2 regions of the Paraburkholderia sp. BR10923 genome follow, and region 1 is predicted to be linked to the other one. Evidence: predicted binding sites of a transcription regulator. Region 1 holds the regulator's gene; the other holds the start of a gene.
What was found. Region 1 encodes FNR, which switches genes on or off when oxygen is low (the NO sensors DNR and NnrR bind a similar motif). Its sites were predicted from a motif close to TTGATNNNNATCAA; they were not measured.

Region 1 (8,453 bases):
GGACGGCAGCCGCGAAGCGACCCGCGCGATCCACGACGCGCTGCCGTTCCTCGCGCACGCGGCCAAAGTGACGCTGCTGACGGTTCATTCGTCGGCCGATCGTCCGCCGCAGGGCACGGCTGCCGGCGACGACATCGCACTCACCGTCGCGCGTCACGGCGTGAGGATCGACGTGCGCGAGCTGAGCGTCGCGGACCGCGCGCCGGTCGGCGACGCGCTGCTGTCGCAGGCGGCCGACCTCGGCTGCGACCTGATCGTGATGGGCGCCTACGCGCATTCGCGTCTGCACGAAGTCGTGCTGGGCGGCGCGACGCGCACGATGCTCGAATCGATGAGCGTGCCGGTGCTGTTGTCGCACTGAAGTGCGCGCTTAAGGAGCCCGCCATGTTTCACCGCCTACTCGTCGCGCTCGACGGCAGCGCCACGGCCTCGCGCGCGTTCGACGCCGCGCTGACCCTCGCCGCCGAATCTGGCGCCGAGCTGATGCCGCTGTACGTGATCGACGTACCCATCATCGCTTACGACGCGCCCGGCTTCGACCCTTCCACGATCGAGGACGCGTTCATCGAGGAAGGCAAGCGGATCGCGGCCGACGCGCAGAGCCGGATGAGCGCACGCGGGGTCAAGGGCACGGCCCGCACCGTCGAAGCCGCGACCACCGGCGAAGACGTCGCGCATCGCATCGTCGAGACGGCGCGCGAATGGCACGCCGATGCCATCGTGATGGGCACGCACGGCCGCCGCGGGTTTCAACGGCTGATGCTCGGCAGCGTCGCCGAGCGCGTGCTGCGCCGCGCCTGTTGCCCGGTGCTGATGATTCCCGCGCAGGCGAGCGGCGCGACGCGCGTCCAGCCAGCCCCGGACAGCGCCGACAGCGGACCCGCCTGAGCGAACTCGCCTGAGCCGCTAGAAACTGGCTCTGGGCGGCGCTTCAGGGCCGAGGGTGGGCTTGTTCGTCATGCCGCACGATCAGCACCGGTATGTCGGTCGACCGCACCAGCGACTCCGCGACGCTGCCGAGCAGAAAGCGCTGCACGCCACGGCGGCCATGCGTGCCCATCACGATCAGATCGGCCTGGATTTCGTCGGCGACGCGCGCGAGCACCGCCGACACGTTTTCGGCGTAAGCGTCGATCACCCGCACGCCGCCCGGCACCTGCGCCTCGCGCAACAGCTCGCGCGGGCCATCGAGCGCGCGGCTGGCGAAATCTTGCGCCGCGCCCGCCGGTTCCGGCTCGAAAGCCACGTCGGCATTGTCCGACCACTTGCCGTGCCCCACCACGCAGCAGGCTTCGAGCGTGGCGCCCGTCAGCTTCGCGAGCTTCAGCGCCTCGGCGAAGGCGCGCTGCGCGCTGGGACTGTCGTCGAGTGCAACCAGAATTCGTGCATACATGTCGGACTCCCTCTGAAAGCGCTGGCATGACCCGAAGTGGTGCCCTCGCGCGTTTGCACCGACAGTGTGAAGCGCGCCCCGCCACGCGGCTTGACGCAGGTCAACGGGCCGCCGCTCGGCGCCGCCGCTGCTGGACGACATCGCCAGCAACCCACTAGGAATAATCCTACAACCACTACCTGAACTCCTAGCACCGCTTAAAGCGCTGCCGATATGTTTCCAAGATTAGGTCGCCAATACTGGTTGGTATGGACACCGCCCCATCAGCCACCTTATCGAGAGTCTTCCTCGTCGACGATGCGGTCGAGGTCCGGCGCCGGCTTGCTTGCCTGATCGCGCTGATTCCCGGCATCGAAATCGCCGGCGAGTCGGCGGGCGTCGAGCACGCGTTCGACGACATCGTCGCGAGTCGCGCCGATGTCGCGGTGCTGGACCCGTGCTTCTCGGGCAAGACCGACCTCCTGCTGCTCGCTGCGCTAGCGCGGGTGCGGCCGTCCATCGTCAGCATCGTGCTGACCAATCATGACGCGACGGCGTTTCGCCGCGCGTGCGAAGCGGCGGGCGCCGACTTCTTCTTCGACAAGACCTCGGAGTTCGAGCTCGCCTGCCGCGCCATCGAAGCGATTGCCTATGCGCGTCGTGCGCACCGGGTCTGACCGCGAGGAGCCGATCATGCAAGTTGCCGCAGTCCGTGAACCCCGCCACGACGCGCCTCGCACCTCGCACGTCGTACCGATCCACGTCGCGCCCAGCACCGCGGCGGCACGCCATGCCGTCACGGGCTGCTCCACCTGCGCGATGCGCGCGATCTGCATGCCGCCCGAGCTGACACCGGACGAACTGAGCCGGCTCGATGCGTTGATCTGCGCGACGCGCTCGATCAAACGCGGCGACGCGCTGTATCGCGCGGGCGACGAGTTTCAAAGCATCTACGCGATACGCGCCGGCTCATTCAAAACCGTGGTCATGCATCGCGACGGTCGCGAGCACGTGACTGGCTTCCAGATTGCCGGCGACTCGCTTGGCCTCGACGGCATCGGCGAGGGCAAGCAGAATTGCGATGCGATTGCGCTCGAAGATAGCGTCGTGTGCATCATTCCGTTCGCGCAGCTCGAGGCGATCTGTCGCGAGATCAAACCGATGCAGCATCACATCTATCAGATGATGAGCGGCGAGATCGTGCGCGAATCGAGCCAGATGATGCTGCTCGGCACGATGACCGCCGAGCAGCGCGTCGCGACGTTTTTGCTGAATCTGTCGAAGCGCTTCAAGGCGCGCGGCTTTTCCGCGGCGGAGTTTCATCTGCGCATGACGCGCGAGGAAATCGGCTGCTTTCTGGGCATGAAGCTCGAAACGGTGAGCCGGATGTTCTCGAAGTTCCAGCGCGAGCACCTCGTCAAGGCGAACGGCAAAACGATCCGCATCGAAGATCCGGAACGACTGGCTCGGGTTTGAGCACCGGCGCGACGCTCGCCCCACGTTCGTTCGCGGGACATGCTGGGTGGAACAGGCGCTCCTGAACTGATATAACTCAGTGCGTTGCGGTACGCGACCTTGCGTGGCCGCCTGGAGGAGCGATGGGTCTATCGAGCGGCGAGTCTTCCTGCTTCACCAGTGCTGCGTCCGGGTCGGACGTGTCCGTCGAGGATCGCTATTTCATGTTGGTCGAGGCGGTGCAGGACTACGCTATCTTCATGCTGGACCCCGCCGGCCGCGTCACCAGCTGGAATCCCGGCGCACAGCGCATCAAGGGCTACACGCCCGAAGAAATCATCGGCCAGCATTTCTCGAAGTTCTATACCCCGGAAGACATCGCGGCCGGCAAGCCCGCGCGCGAACTGGAAACCGCCGCAGCCGTAGGCCGCGCCGAGGACGAAGGATGGCGTGTGCGTCGCGACGGCTCGCGTTTCTGGGCTAATGCGGTCGTTTCCGCCGTGCACGATGCGTCGGGCGCGCTGCTCGGCTTCGCCAAGGTCACGCGCGATCTGACCGAGCGCATGCGTCTCGCGGAACTCGAACGCGCGAGCCAGGTATCCACGCACGCGCACATCGCCCGTGAAAACGAGCAGAAACGGATTGCGCGCGAACTGCACGACGATCTCGGCCAACGGCTGACGGCGCTAAAAATGAGCGTCGCGCTGCTCGAAGCGAAGCTGAACAAGCAAGCCGACACTGAGCCGCTTGCGGCGCAAACGCGTGAGCTGCAACAGCAGATCGACTGGATGGCCGCTTCGCTGCGGCGCATCGCCGCCGATCTGCGCCCCCCGCTGCTCGACGACCTCGGACTGGCCGCCGCGCTCGACTGGCTGGCCGAAGACTTCACGAAACGCTACAACGTGCGCTCCAGCGTGCATCTCGAACCCGCCGAGCCGGTATGCGGCGAATTCGCGGCGACGGCGCTGTTTCGCATCGTTCAGGAGGCGTTGACGAACGTCGCGCGGCACGCCAAGGCGAGGCGCGTACGCATCGACATGACCTGCGCGGGCCCGATCGTATCGCTCGATATCGACGATGACGGCGTTGGTGTCGGGCTGGATCATGCGCAGGGAACAACTTCATTCGGGCTGCTTGGCATTCGCGAACGAGTGCGGCAGTTGCGCGGCAACGTGTCGTTCATCAGCTCGCCGGGCCATGGTTTCAGGATCTCGATCCAGATACCAGCCGACGCGCTCGTGTAGTGCTCCCACGCCGCCGCGCCCCGCTACCGCGGATTACTCCTCGGGCGCTTCCTCGCTCATCTGCTCGCGCATCAGCAACACCGGACAGGTCGAGAAACGCAGCACCCGCTCCGCCACGCTGCCGATCACGAGGCGCCGCAAGCCGCGTCGCCCATGCGTGCCCAGCACGAGCAGATCGGCGTGGACCTGCTCGCCGTGGCGCAGCACGATCGTGGCGACATCGTCGGACAGGCTCTCCGACTCGACCATCGCGGGCCGGCAGCGCACATCGGCGGCGGCGCAGGCCTGCTCGGCCTCCTCGAGCACCGAGTGGCCGTCCTGGCGCAATGCTTCGACTAGCGCGAGCGGGTCGTAATAGCCGGCATAGGAAAAGATCGGCGTCTTGTCGACTACATAAACCGGATGCACGACGGCCTTCGTCAACGCGGCGAGAGTCACCGCTTCTTTCAGCGCGCGTTTCGAGAAGCTACTGCCGTCCAGCGCGACGAGGATATGTTGGTACATGCCGATTCTCCACTGAGGTTGGATTTGTCAACGTGCGTGGCGCGCCCCTGCTACAGATAAAAGGGCCCGCCCGCACTGCCCGGATGCGGCGTGCCGCGCGTATGCCGCGGCGGTGAGCCGCGTGCTGGTCGCGGTCGACGAGACGAAAGCGCGCATCCGCGGCGACGAACTGCCGGGCGACATGCGTGGCGAGCGCGAGTCCGGTGCCGCCCGCGGACGCGATCATCACGCGGTGGAAGGTGTTGCGCTCGGCAGCAGTGTTCATCGGCTTTCCTCGGATCGTCGCGTCGCGCCTCGGACCGAGACGGGGCGCCCAACGGTGCGCGCTTACATAATGAACGCCGGCGCAGCGGGCGGCTTGATCTGCATCAAGCGACCATGGCTCGCGAACAAATCATGAGCGGACCGCGAGCACGGCCGCGCCGGTCAGCTTGCCGTGGCGCAGATCGTCGAGCGCGCGGTTCGCGTCGCGCAACGGGTAGGTGGTCGTCTCGATCGCGAGCCGGGTCTCCGCGGCGCTGCGCATGAACGCAAGCCCATCGTCGCGGGTCAGATTGGCGACCGATACGACGCGCCGCTCGCCCCACAGAAACGCGTACGGGAACGACGGAATGTCGCTCATATGAATCCCGCCGCACACCACCACGCCGCCCTTCGCGACCGCCTGCAGCGCCAGCGGCACCAGTGCGCCGACCGGCGCGAACAGCAGTGCGGCGTCGAGTTCGCTGGGCGGCGCCTCGTCGCTGCCGCCCGCCCATGTCGCGCCGAGGCGCAGCGCGAGTTGCTGGGCCGCGTGATCGCCGGGACGCGTGAACGCATAGACGGTGCGCTGCCGGTGACGCGCGACCTGCGCGACGAGATGCGCGGCCGCGCCGAAACCGTAGATGCCGATCCGTTCGGCGTCGCCCGCCATGCTCAACGTGCGATAGCCGATCAGACCCGCGCACAGCAGCGGCGCGGCCTCGATATCGCTGTAGTGCGGCGGCAGATGGAAGCAGTAGCGGTTATCGGCGACCGTGCGCTCGGCATAGCCGCCGTCGATCGTGTAGCCGGTGAAGCCGGCGTCTTCACAGAGATTTTCGCGGGCGGACAGACAGTAGCGGCAGTGACCGCAGGTGCGCCCGACCCACGGCACGCCGACCCGTTCGCCCACGTTGAAACCGCTGACGCCCGCGCCCAACTCGGCCACCACGCCGACGATTTCGTGGCCTGGAATCACCGGCCGCTTTGGATGCTCGAGGTCGCGATCGACCAGATGCAGGTCCGTGCGGCATACGCCGCAGGCATGAACGTCGATCAGAATCTCGCCGGCGCCGGGCCGCGGGTCCGGCACTTCCCGCTCGGTCAGCGTCGCCGAGCTGCCGTCGAACACCATCGCTCGCATCGGGTTTCTCCTTCAGACGCTTCGGTGGCGGCACGCTGACGTCATGCAGATCGTGAGCTGCGCGCCGCTCTCATCAGATCAGCATAGGCGTGCCATTGTGTCGCGCGATCGGTCGCCGCCCTAAACCGTTTGATCGAGGTCAATAAGGGCCGTTTCGCCGCCCGTACACTGATCTTATTCCTGATAGGGGGCCCGTGCCGTGATTGCGGGAATCCGAGCTTATCTGCTCGTGGGCGCGCACACGCTCGTGCGATAGGTACTTAGCCAATACGAACCAGCCATTTATATTGCGGAGACTTGTCATGCGCTTGACCGTTCATCTCGACACGTTCGATCGTGTCAACCCGATGGCCTTCGCCATTCTCTGGCTCGACAAGGACACCCGGCAATGGTCGCGCGAAGGTCATTTCGGGCTCGAGTTGCCCGAATGGGGCGCTTTGCATGTGGATTGCGGCGATACGCTCGTGTGCGGGCCGCATAGCACGGTGCCGGTCTGCGTGCTCGAGGGGCTCGATCTGAATCAGCTCGACGGGCCGTTCGAAGGCGAGGTCGGCCGCGTGCAGTGGTGCGCGGAACGCGGCCGCAGCCTGATGTGCGGCCACTGGCGCGTGCAATGCATCGACGTGGAACGGACGGAACCGGAAAACAGCGTATTCGCAAGCGATGAAAACGCGTGACTCGGAGCCACACTACATCGCGATCACCTTGCCGGGGTTCAGGATATTGTGCGGATCGAGCGCAAGCTTGATCGCCTTCATCGCGGCGAGTTCGGCCGGCGAGCGCGACATGCCGAGCACGCTCAGCTTTTCCTCGCCGATCCCATGCTCGGCCGATACCGAGCCGCCCATTTCCCCCGTGAGTTCATAGACGACGCGCTTGACCTCGTCGATGTCCTCGTCGGTCCAGCCCGGTTCCTGCGCCACCACGTGCAGATTGCCGTCGCCGAGGTGCCCGTAGACGAGGATCGTCGCTTGCGGCCAGCGCGCGCGCAGCCGCTCGTCGCAACGCTGCGCCGCATCGCCCGCCTGCGCGACCGCGAAGCTGATGTCGAACGAGATGCGTCCGGGGATCAGGCGCGGATATTCGGCCGGCGCGTCGCGAATCGCCCAGAACGCCGCGGCGTCGGCGTCCGATTGCGCGATCGCGGCGTCGGAGATCACGCCGGCGTCGAGCATGTCGGCGAGAAAGTCCTCGAACGCCGCCGCCTGCCGCTCCGGGTCCGCGCCGCAAGTCTCGAGCAATACGTAGTAAGCGTGATCGCTGCCGAGCGGCACGCGCAGTTCGGGCAGGCGTTCCCGCACGAAGTCGCAATAGCTGGGCCACATGACCTCGAACGCGGACACGCCGGCCGGCAGCCGCTCCTGCGCGCGGCCGAGCAGCGTGGTCACCGCCTCGTAATCCGGCATGCCGCACCATGCGGTCGAGATTGCGCGCGGTTTGGCGCGCAGCCGCAGCACCGCGCGCGTGATGACCCCGAGCGTGCCTTCGCTGCCGGTCAACAGGTTGCGCAGGTCGTAGCCGGTATTGTTCTTGATCATCTTGCGCTCGCCGCCGATCACGCTGCCGTCGGCGAGCACCGCTTCGACGTCGAGCACCTGGTCGCGCATCATCCCGTAGCGGATCACGCGGTTGCCGCCCGCATTGGTTGCGATGTTGCCGCCAATCGTGCAACTGCCGCGCGCGCCAAGGTCGAGCGCGAACATGAAGCCGGCGTGATCGGCCGCTTCCTGCACCGCCTGCAGCGGCGTGCCCGCGAACACGGTGATGGTCGCGCTGACCGGATCGATGTCGATGACGCCGTTCATCCGCTCGACGCTCAGCGCAACCTCGCCGCCGAGCACGCAGGCGCCGCCCGCATGCCCGGTCATACCGCCTTGCGTGACGACCGGCTGGCGGAATTGATGACAGATCCTGAGCGCGGTGGCGACCTCTTCGGTCGTGCGCGGGCGGATCAGCGCGATCGGATCGGTCGATGGCGTGCCGCTCCAGTCGGCGAACTGCCGCCCGCCAAATTCGGCCGGCAGACTCACGATGTCCGCGCCGAGCGTTTCGCGCAGCGCGGCGACGGCTTCGTTACCGCGGGTCGCGGCGTTCGGTTCTTGCTGCATCAGATATCTCCAGTTCGTCAGGCGGACAGAGCCGCTGCGCGCGCCTGCACCGTTTGGGTCTGCGTTTGCGATTGCACGCGCGACAGCGGCGCCTGCTGCCCTGGCCAACGCAGATAACTACGGTCGAGCCCGGCGATATCGCAGCAACCGAGCAAGCCGAGCGCCCGGTCGATCTCGGTCTGCAGAATCTCGATAGCCCGCTCGGCGCCCGGCTGACCGCCCGCGCTCAGACCATAGGTGGTCGCGCGTCCGAGCAATACCGCATCGGCGCCCAGCGCGACCGCCTTCAGGATCTCGGAGCCGCGGCGAAATCCGCCGTCGAGCATCACGCACAGCTTACCCCCAACCTGCTCGACGACTTCGGGCAGCACGTCCATCGCCGATAC
Region 2 (8,453 bases), on a different contig from region 1:
GCCCGCACTGAACCGGTATATCCCGTCGTGGGAAGGTCTGCGCTGCGAGCGGGCCGGGCGCTATCCGCTGCAATTAATCGCAACTCACAGCCGCTACAGTTTTCATACCCATTGCGACGGCAAAAATTCGTCAGTCAACAGCGTCGAGGATCATCGTGCGCTGATCGGCGGGCATCGCTTCTGGCTGCTGAGGCTCGGGTTCGCAGACGCGGCCGCGCGGGGCATTGCTCATCGTGACCTCGTCAAGGTCTACAACGACCGCGGCGCCGTAATCTGTGCGGCTGATGTATCTGCTCTATTGACCCCAGGCGTGGTCAAGTCATACGAGGCGAGCGCGGAATTCCAACTGATCGAAGTGGACGGCGAACGTGTCGAGATCGGCGGCTGCATGAACATGCTCACGCCCGACCGCTCGCAAACGGCAGGCACCAGCAGCATGAGTCCGAACTCATGCCTCGTGCAGGTCGAAAAATGGAAAGGCGCCGATGCGTTCCTGCTCGGTCGTGCAGCGTGAGGAGAAACGCCATGAGCAAGTGGAATCTGGTTATCAAGGTCGGGCGCTGCGAAAACTGCCAGAACTGCGTGATCGCCGCTCGCGACGAGCACGTTGGCAACGAGTTTCCCGGTTACTCGGCACCGGCTTCGGCCGATACCGAAAGCAGCATTCGCATCATGCGCCGCGTACAAGGCGATTCGCACATGGTCGAGACGACGTACCTGCCAGTGATGTGCAACCACTGCGACGACGCACCATGCATGCGTGTAGGCGGCGACGCCATTCGCAAGCGCGCCGATGGCATCGTCATCATTGATCCGGACAAGGCGCGGGGCAGAAAGGACATCGTCAAGGCCTGTCCATACAAGGCGATCGTATGGAATGAAGCATTGCAACTGCCGCAGACATGGATCTTCGACGCCCATCTGCTGGATCAGGGTTGGCAGCACCCGCGATGCGAACAGTCCTGCCCAACGGGCGTTTTCGAAACCGTCAGGCTCGATGACGCCGCGATGGCAGAGAAGGCAAGACGGGAAGGACTCAAGGTTCTGGAACCGAGACTAAAAACCAGTCCGCGCGTCTGGTACAGCGGCCTCGATCGTTGGGAAACCTGCTTTATCGGCGGCAGTGTCAGCGCGCAGGTGGGGCAGGTCGTCGAGTGTGTCGCTGATGCGGCCGTTGCGTTGTACTGGTGCAATCGGAAGGTGGCCGAAACCGTCACCGACGCGTTCGGCGACTTCCGGTTCTCGCGGCTCATCAAGGATAGCGGCCATTATCGGATCGAGATTCGTCATGCGCTGGGCAATGCGTCGCGCGAATGCGTGTTGGGCGAGAGCGTGTATGTCGGCGAGATCGGCCTCGTTCAGTCGACGAATGCGGTTGAGGTCGACTGATGCCGGCGCTGTGTATCCATCCATGAGACTGGTACGCCTGACACGCGCATGCAAAAAAGAGCAGACGCGAGAGCGCCTGCTCGACGCAGCGCGCCGTTCGTTCATCGAGCGGGGCCTGGCAGCGACGAGTGTGGAACACATCGCCGAGGCGGCCGGTTACACGCGTGGCGCCTTCTATTCAAACTTCAGCAGCCAGCTGGAACTGCTACTCGAATTGTTGCAACGCGATGTAGAAAAGACGTGTGCGGACTGGCAGGCGATCATCAAATCGCCTGGCGCGCCGGACCAGGAAAAGGGTCGCGCACTCGCGCGTCTGAGTTGCGCTGAATTCGACAATGATTGCTTCCCGCTGTGGGTCGAAGCGGGCCTCCTTTCATCCCGCGATAGCACGGTTCGGGAGCGGGTCACCGGGCTGCGGCAAAAGAAGCTGGCGAAGCTGGCTGCGTGTCTGTGCGCAGGCGCGCGTCCAGGCGACGGCGGCTGGCCTGCTCAACCTGAAGCGCTCGCGGCGGCCCTCCTCAGCCTCTGCGACGGCATGCGTTTCTTCCGGCTGTGCAATCCGGAAGGAATGACGGACGATTCGATTCGAGCCATTTTGGCGGCCTTGTTTTCCTGCACTTCGTCAGGTCCGGTACTGGAGAATCTTGAGTCGCTGGATGATGCCGGTGCAACGGTCCGCTTCCACGTACGCTCTTAGATCAATACGTTAGGGCGGGTCGTTTACATTGATCTATCGCAAAGCATTAGCGGGCCTGGCGAGGATACTCGTGAGAATCACAAACTCACTGAGGAGCGACTGATGGCTCAATTCATGAAAGCTGCGGTAGTCCATGCCTTCGGCGAGCCGCTGCGGATAGAAGAAGTGGCGGTTCCTGCGCCCGCTGCGGGTCAGATTCTCGTCAACGTGAAGGCGTCCGGGGTCTGCCACACCGATCTTCATGCCGCCGATGGTGACTGGCCGGTCAAGCCTCGCCTGCCGTTCATCCCTGGTCACGAGGGTGTCGGATATGTCGCGGCGATTGGCGCGGGAGTCACGCACGTGAAGGAAGGCGACCGCGTTGGCGTGCCGTGGCTCTATACCGCATGCGGTCACTGCGAATACTGTCAGACGGGCTGGGAGACGCTTTGCCACGAGCAGCAGAATACCGGCTATTCCGTGAACGGCAGCTACGCCGAATATGTGGTCGCCGATCCGGACTACGTAGGTCATCTACCGAACGGGGTCGCGTTTGACGAAATCGCGCCGATCCTCTGCGCCGGGGTCACCGTATACAAAGGCATTCGGGTCACGGACACCCGGCCCGGTCAGTGGATCGCCATCTCGGGCATCGGCGGCCTCGGTCATGTCGCGGTCCAGTACGCCGTCGCGATGGGCCTGCATGTCGTTGCCGTGGATGTCGCGCCCGACAAGCTGGAACTTGCGCGCAAACTCGGTGCGCAAATCACCATCGACGCCTCGACGTCCGATCCTGCCAGCGAGGTCCAGAAACAGATCGGTGGCGCACATGGCGTTCTCGTGACCGCTGTCTCGCGCGGTGCGTTTGCGCAAGCGCTCGGCATGGTGCGTCGCGGCGGTACCGTCGCGCTGAACGGCCTGCCGCCCGGCGACTTTCCGCTGCCGATTTTTTCCACGGTACTGAATGGCATCACGGTTCGCGGTTCCATCGTGGGCACGCGTCGCGACCTGCAGGAATCGCTCGATTTCGCGGCCGACGGAAAAGTGCGCGCACATATCCACCATGAGCGGCTAGAGAACATTAACGAAGTGTTCACCGCATTGCGCGAGGGCAACGTCGACGGCCGCATCGTACTCACTGAACTTTGAATGAGCCACTGCCTGGTGCCGATATCGCGCGCCGTGCGCGTCCAGTTGACGGTTCATCGCTGACCAAATGACCGACGGCATTGATCCACGTCAGCTGGGCTCGGTGCTGCACGAGTAGTCTTCACGAGTTGCACGTCAATCGGTGCGCGCGTGCGAGTCCTCCCGCGAGACAGCCGGGGCGACTGCGCGCGCCCTCAGCCAATGTCGCGCTGAAATGGGCCGCAGACCTTCCCAGGGGCGGAGGGCGACACCCGAAAATATATCTCCCAACCGACACGGCGCAATGCGCGGACCGACCGCCGTTCGCACGGCGTCATCCGGACGTTTGAGATCAGCTCAGCGACAGGAAGCTCGCGCGAACCTCGGGCGAGCACCCTTGTGGATGCTGCGAGGCGGCGAAGTTTCCACCCTGTGGGGAGGCGGTTACGGTGTGAAGGTGGGGCATGAGGCTCTTCTTGCGCCAAGGTGGGACTCAGCCGAACGTGAACGCGTAAGCCAGCACGCCCGGGTCGAGAAACGTGATTTCGAAGGTGCGTTCGCCGCTGCCATGGGCTTGCCGCACGAGCTGGTAGAGACGCTGCCCGGTGACCGTTCCGTTGCCATTCACATCGATGTCCGTGCCGCGGTCGGCACCTGGCGCCTTGCCGTCGATCAGCACGCGAAAGCGCACGGGCTGGCCGTCGCCGCCGGGCCCCAGCACCATATGCAAGTCACGGCCACGGAAGCGATAAACAATGCGTCCGTCAGGGCTGTCAAGCCGCGCAGTTTCGTCGCCCACCAACCAGCGCCCGTCGAGCGACCACTGGTTGACCTTCAGGGTCTGGGCCGCGTGATACGTAGCAGTCGCGTCCTGCGCCACCGGCCCACCGGCGAAGTTCTGTGCGCGTGCGTAGCCCACGTAGGTTTCCGGCGAGCGATTGGCATCGCCCGAGCTGGCGGCGGCCTGTGCGACCTGCGCGACCGGTTGCACGTAGCCGTCAGGCAGGTTCTTCTGGCCGGCCTCGGCGAGCAGCCGGCGGATCACGTCCTCGCTTTGCTTGTAGTCGCCCTCGCCAAAATGGTGGTGACGAATATGCCCCTGCGGGTCGATGAAGTAATGCGCAGGCCAGTACTCATTGCTGAAGGCCTTCCAGATGGTGTAACCGTTGTCGAGTGCGACAGGGTAGTTCACGCCCAGGTCCTTCACGGCGTGGGCGACGTTGCCCGGATCTTTCTCGAACGCGAACTCGGGCGCGTGCACGCCGAGCACCACCAGGCCGTAATCCTTGTACTTGTCAGCCCAGCCCCGCACGTACGGCAGCGAGCGGATGCAGTTGATGCAGGAGTAGGTCCAGAAGTCGACCAGCACCACCTTGCCGCGCAGCGACTGCGCCGTGAGCGGTGGGCTGTTGAGCCACTGGGTGGCGCCATCGAGCGCGGGCAAATCGCCTTCCACTGGCAGCGTATCGCCGGCCTTCACGGCGATCTGCACGAGAGGCGCAGGACGCGCCGCGTCGATCAGCTTCTGTTCGATGCCGCCCGTGCTGGCCAGCGACACGCGTGTCAGCAGCCCGGTATCCAGCCCCAGCGCGATGGTGGCCACACCCGCCAGCACGGGCACGCCAAGGGCGCGGCGCACCCATTCGCCCGCGCCCAGCGAACGCTTCATCAAGGCGAAGACGCGTCCGCCAATCAGCAGCGCCAGCGCGAGCGAGGTCGCCGCGCCCGCCGCGTAGGTGAGCAGCAACAACGTTGTCTGTACGCTGGCGCCTTTGAGGGCCGCACCCGTGAGCAGCAGGCCCAGGATCGGGCCCGCGCAGGGCGCCCACAGCAGCCCCGTGGCCACGCCCAGCCCGGCCGCCGAGAGTACCGAATCGTCCTGGCTCCCGGTGCGCTCGGTGAGCTTGTTGCCAAGCACCACGAACGGACGGGTGATCCATTCGGCGACGCGCTCCGACAGCAAGGTCAGGCCAAGCACGGCGAGCACGGCGAGGGCGACGAAGCGGCCGTACTGGTTGGCGCGCACGGCCCAGCCGCCGCCGACGGCGGCCAGCGTGGCGACCACGGCAAAGGTCAGCGCCATGCCCACTAGCATCGGCAGTCCATTGCGCGCGAACGGGCGGTCTGCTCGCGAAAATACGAAAGGTAGCACCGGCAGGATGCACGGACTCAGAATGGTCAATGCACCGCCGAGGTAGGCAAGGATCAGTAATAGCATGGTGGGGACATCCGTGAAGGGTTGTGGTCATGTGCCAAGCTGAGTGGCATGCACCTGCGATTGACGCGATTTGAGAACCACCGTGGCTATCTGCGATGGGGCGGGCCGACTGGCGACGTTGTCGGCCGTCGGCGCAAAGCCGACAGGTGCCCCATCGAGACGATCACCGGTCAGTTCGTCGACTTCGCCGCAGCCTCAATCACTCGCGCGACCGTGGCTGGCTGAGAGATAAAGACAGCGTGGCTTGCGCTCACCTCGGTCACCTTGGCACCCGAGCGCTGATACATCCAGCGCTGAAGCTGAGGGCTCACCATGTGATCCTGTGTAGTCAGGATGGCGTAGCTGGGCTTGGTTCGCCATGCCGCCACGGAGACCGGCGCGCCCAATGCTTTCTCGGCGAGTTGGTCCTGTGAGTCCGCCAGGAATTGCGCGTCCGAGGGCGAGACGTCCGCTGCGAAGTTCTCACGAAACTTCGCAGGCGGGAGGAAGAAATACTTATCCGGCGTCGCTCGCATCGCATCGTTGGGCGCGGCGAACTTTTGCAAAAGCTGGCCGCTGGCTTCGCCCGCATCGGGTTGCAGTGCGGCCACGTAGACGAGCGAGCTGACCTTCGGGTCCGCACCTGCCTCCGTGATCACGGAGCCGCCGTAGCTGTGACCGACCAGCACCACCGGGCCCTGCTGCTGATCAATGACGCGCCTGGCCGCATCGACGTCCTCGGCGAGGCCCGTGAGCGGTTCTTGCACGATCGCCACATGGTAACCATCCTTGACCAGGAGGTCGTGGACGGCCCGCCACCCGGAACCATCCACCAGTGCGCCGTGGACAATGACAACATCTTTCGAGGCCGCCTTCGCCTCGGCGTGCGCCATCGTGGTGCCCAGGGCAATCAGGGCGGCAATGGCCAGTTTGTTTCGCAGTACAGACATTTGAAGCTCCCAGGTTGTACCTACGTGCCGTCGTTTCGCGCAATCGCGCTTGACGGGCGAGGATTGATCGGTGATGGCTAACCGCGAATCACGGCAGCCTGTTCTTCATAGCCAGAACGTCGATCGGTTCGAGCGACGGAGGGCTCGCAAGCATCTCGTCGACCCGAGCCATCAGGGCACCGGCCATGCTCCCGTGCAGGTGTGCCTGGCGATCCTCTTCGCTCGCAAAGGCGTCGAAGACGCCGAACGTCGTCGGTGACAGTCTGAGGGCGAACCAGATCGGTGTGGTCGCCTCCCGATTCGTGAGTTCGAGGCCAGTGTCGAGGAAGTCTGCGACCGCCTGCTCCTTGCCCGGCTTGGCTTCAAGTCGTACGAATAGCGCTTTCGTGATCATCTTTGCTCTCCAGTTCCGCGTGATCCATTCACCCGGTGAGCCAAACTTTACAAATGGAGCGCCTGGGAGAATACTGTCTCAATCGACAATTTTGGTATCAATCCCGCCATGCGAATATATGTCCTCGCGCTCGAGGGGGTGTTCGACACCGGCCTCACCACGGTGCTCGACGCCTTGACGACGGCCAACGAACTCGCGCGCGCGACGGGGATGGCCACACCGGGCTTCGACATCACCGTTGTAGGGATGCGCCCAGAAGTGCGCACCGCGCTTGGGCTGCAGGTTCCCGTCCGCGATATGAGAGATGCGGCCGCCCCGGACTGGGTCGTCGTACCCGCGCTCAACAGGACGACGACGGACCTGCTCGTGCCTTCGCTCGGCCGGGCCGACGTGATCGAAGCGCTAGGTGCATTGCGCTCGTGGCACCATGCCGGCGCCCATATCGGCGCTGCCTGCACGGGCACCTTCGTGCTGGCCGAAAGCGGCTTGCTCGACGGGGGCGAAGCCACCACCACCTGGTGGCTCTCGCCGGTGTTTCGGCAACGTTACCCGCGCGTGCATCTGGATGTGCATCGCATCGTGGTTCCCAGCGGCGACACAGTGACGGCAGGGGCCGCCCTGAGCCATCTCGACCTGGCGCTCTGGTTGATCCGCAACAACAGCCCGGAGCTTGCGGCGTTGGTGGGCAAGTACCTCGTATTCGATTCGCGACCCTCGCAGTCGGCCTTTGCGATCTCCGATCACCTGGCCCATTCGGACCCGCTCGTCGAGCGTTTCGACCGCTGGGTGCGCGAACACCTCGACACGGCCATCGCCCTTGACGACGTCGCGAACGCATTGGCTACGTCCACGCGAACGTTGACGCGGCGTCTGAATGAAGTGCTCGGTAAAACGCCCGTCGAGTACATACAGGATCTGCGGGTCGAGCGCGCCGTTCATCTGCTGAAAACGAGCAAGGACAGCGTGGATCGCATCGCCGAGCAGGTCGGCTACGCAGACGGCGTCACATTGCGGACGCTACTTCGGCGGCGGATAGGTAAGGGGGTCCGTGAGTTGCGGGGGTCGTGAGTCTTATCGACTATTGGAGTATGCGGTGGCCGTGGGCGCGTCAGTACCAGCAGCCTTTAGGAAACGGCTGATCGGCCGCCAGCCCGCTCACAGCAGCCCCATGGTCGAGCCCTTCAATGTCGCCGCAGCACGCGTGGAGCAGCCGAGCTTGCGAAACACGCTTTCGACATGGGTGCGCACCGTGCTCGGACTCAGCGCCAGTTCGCGAGCGATCTCCTTGTTGCTCGCACCGAGGCTGATCGCACGTAGCACGTCCGTTTCACGCGCCGACAGACTCGCCGCCTGCTGCCGCGAGCGGGTGCCGCCACGTGGCGTAGGCCTGGAAACGATCAACGCATCGACGATATCGCTATCGAATCGTCCCTGGTCCGCTTCCGCGCGTAGCACCTTCTCGGCTTCGTCCGCCGGCATGGCGTCGCGCCAGGGCCGCAGGGCGCGCAGGGCGACCCACGCCACTGACGCGGCGAGAATACGCGCCTCGAGCGTCAACGCTTCGCCGCTCACGCCTCGAAAATACCCTGAGCCGTCGAGCCGTTCGTATGCGTACGATGCAAGCTCGGCGACGTGCGCGAGCGCCCCGGTCTGCTTGCCCGCGCGCGCGGTCCAATACGGGACGAGCCGTACTTTTTCCCACGCGAATACGGATAGACG

Region 2: the regulator FNR is predicted to act here: its motif matches at 2,115-2,128, upstream of adhP (alcohol dehydrogenase AdhP).

What each region holds. Positions count from the first base shown of each region.
Region 1 covers NZ_JBFPKO010000023.1:94,981-103,433, reverse strand. Annotated here, with positions in the region: gene AB3X94_RS32200 (universal stress protein) at 1-361, shown strand, start outside; gene AB3X94_RS32195 (universal stress protein) at 385-888, shown strand; gene AB3X94_RS32190 (universal stress protein) at 932-1,393, opposite strand; gene AB3X94_RS32185 (response regulator) at 1,642-2,049, shown strand; gene fnr (fumarate/nitrate reduction transcriptional regulator Fnr) at 2,066-2,848, shown strand; gene AB3X94_RS32175 (PAS domain S-box protein) at 2,971-4,071, shown strand; gene AB3X94_RS32170 (universal stress protein) at 4,105-4,575, opposite strand; gene AB3X94_RS32165 (hypothetical protein) at 4,697-4,975, shown strand; gene AB3X94_RS32160 (zinc-dependent alcohol dehydrogenase family protein) at 4,970-5,959, opposite strand; gene AB3X94_RS32155 (DUF3564 domain-containing protein) at 6,262-6,636, shown strand; gene AB3X94_RS32150 (FAD-binding oxidoreductase) at 6,649-8,067, opposite strand; gene AB3X94_RS32145 (alpha-hydroxy acid oxidase) at 8,085-8,453, opposite strand, start outside.
Region 2 covers NZ_JBFPKO010000020.1:30,356-38,808, reverse strand. Annotated here, with positions in the region: gene AB3X94_RS29430 (molybdopterin-dependent oxidoreductase) at 1-514, shown strand, start outside; gene AB3X94_RS29425 (4Fe-4S dicluster domain-containing protein) at 526-1,389, shown strand; gene AB3X94_RS29420 (TetR/AcrR family transcriptional regulator) at 1,412-2,086, shown strand; gene adhP (alcohol dehydrogenase AdhP) at 2,189-3,214, shown strand; gene AB3X94_RS29410 (cytochrome c biogenesis protein DipZ) at 3,687-5,411, opposite strand; gene AB3X94_RS29405 (alpha/beta fold hydrolase) at 5,582-6,340, opposite strand; gene AB3X94_RS29400 (putative quinol monooxygenase) at 6,429-6,734, opposite strand; gene AB3X94_RS29395 (GlxA family transcriptional regulator) at 6,843-7,802, shown strand; gene AB3X94_RS29390 (HD domain-containing phosphohydrolase) at 7,890-8,453, opposite strand, start outside.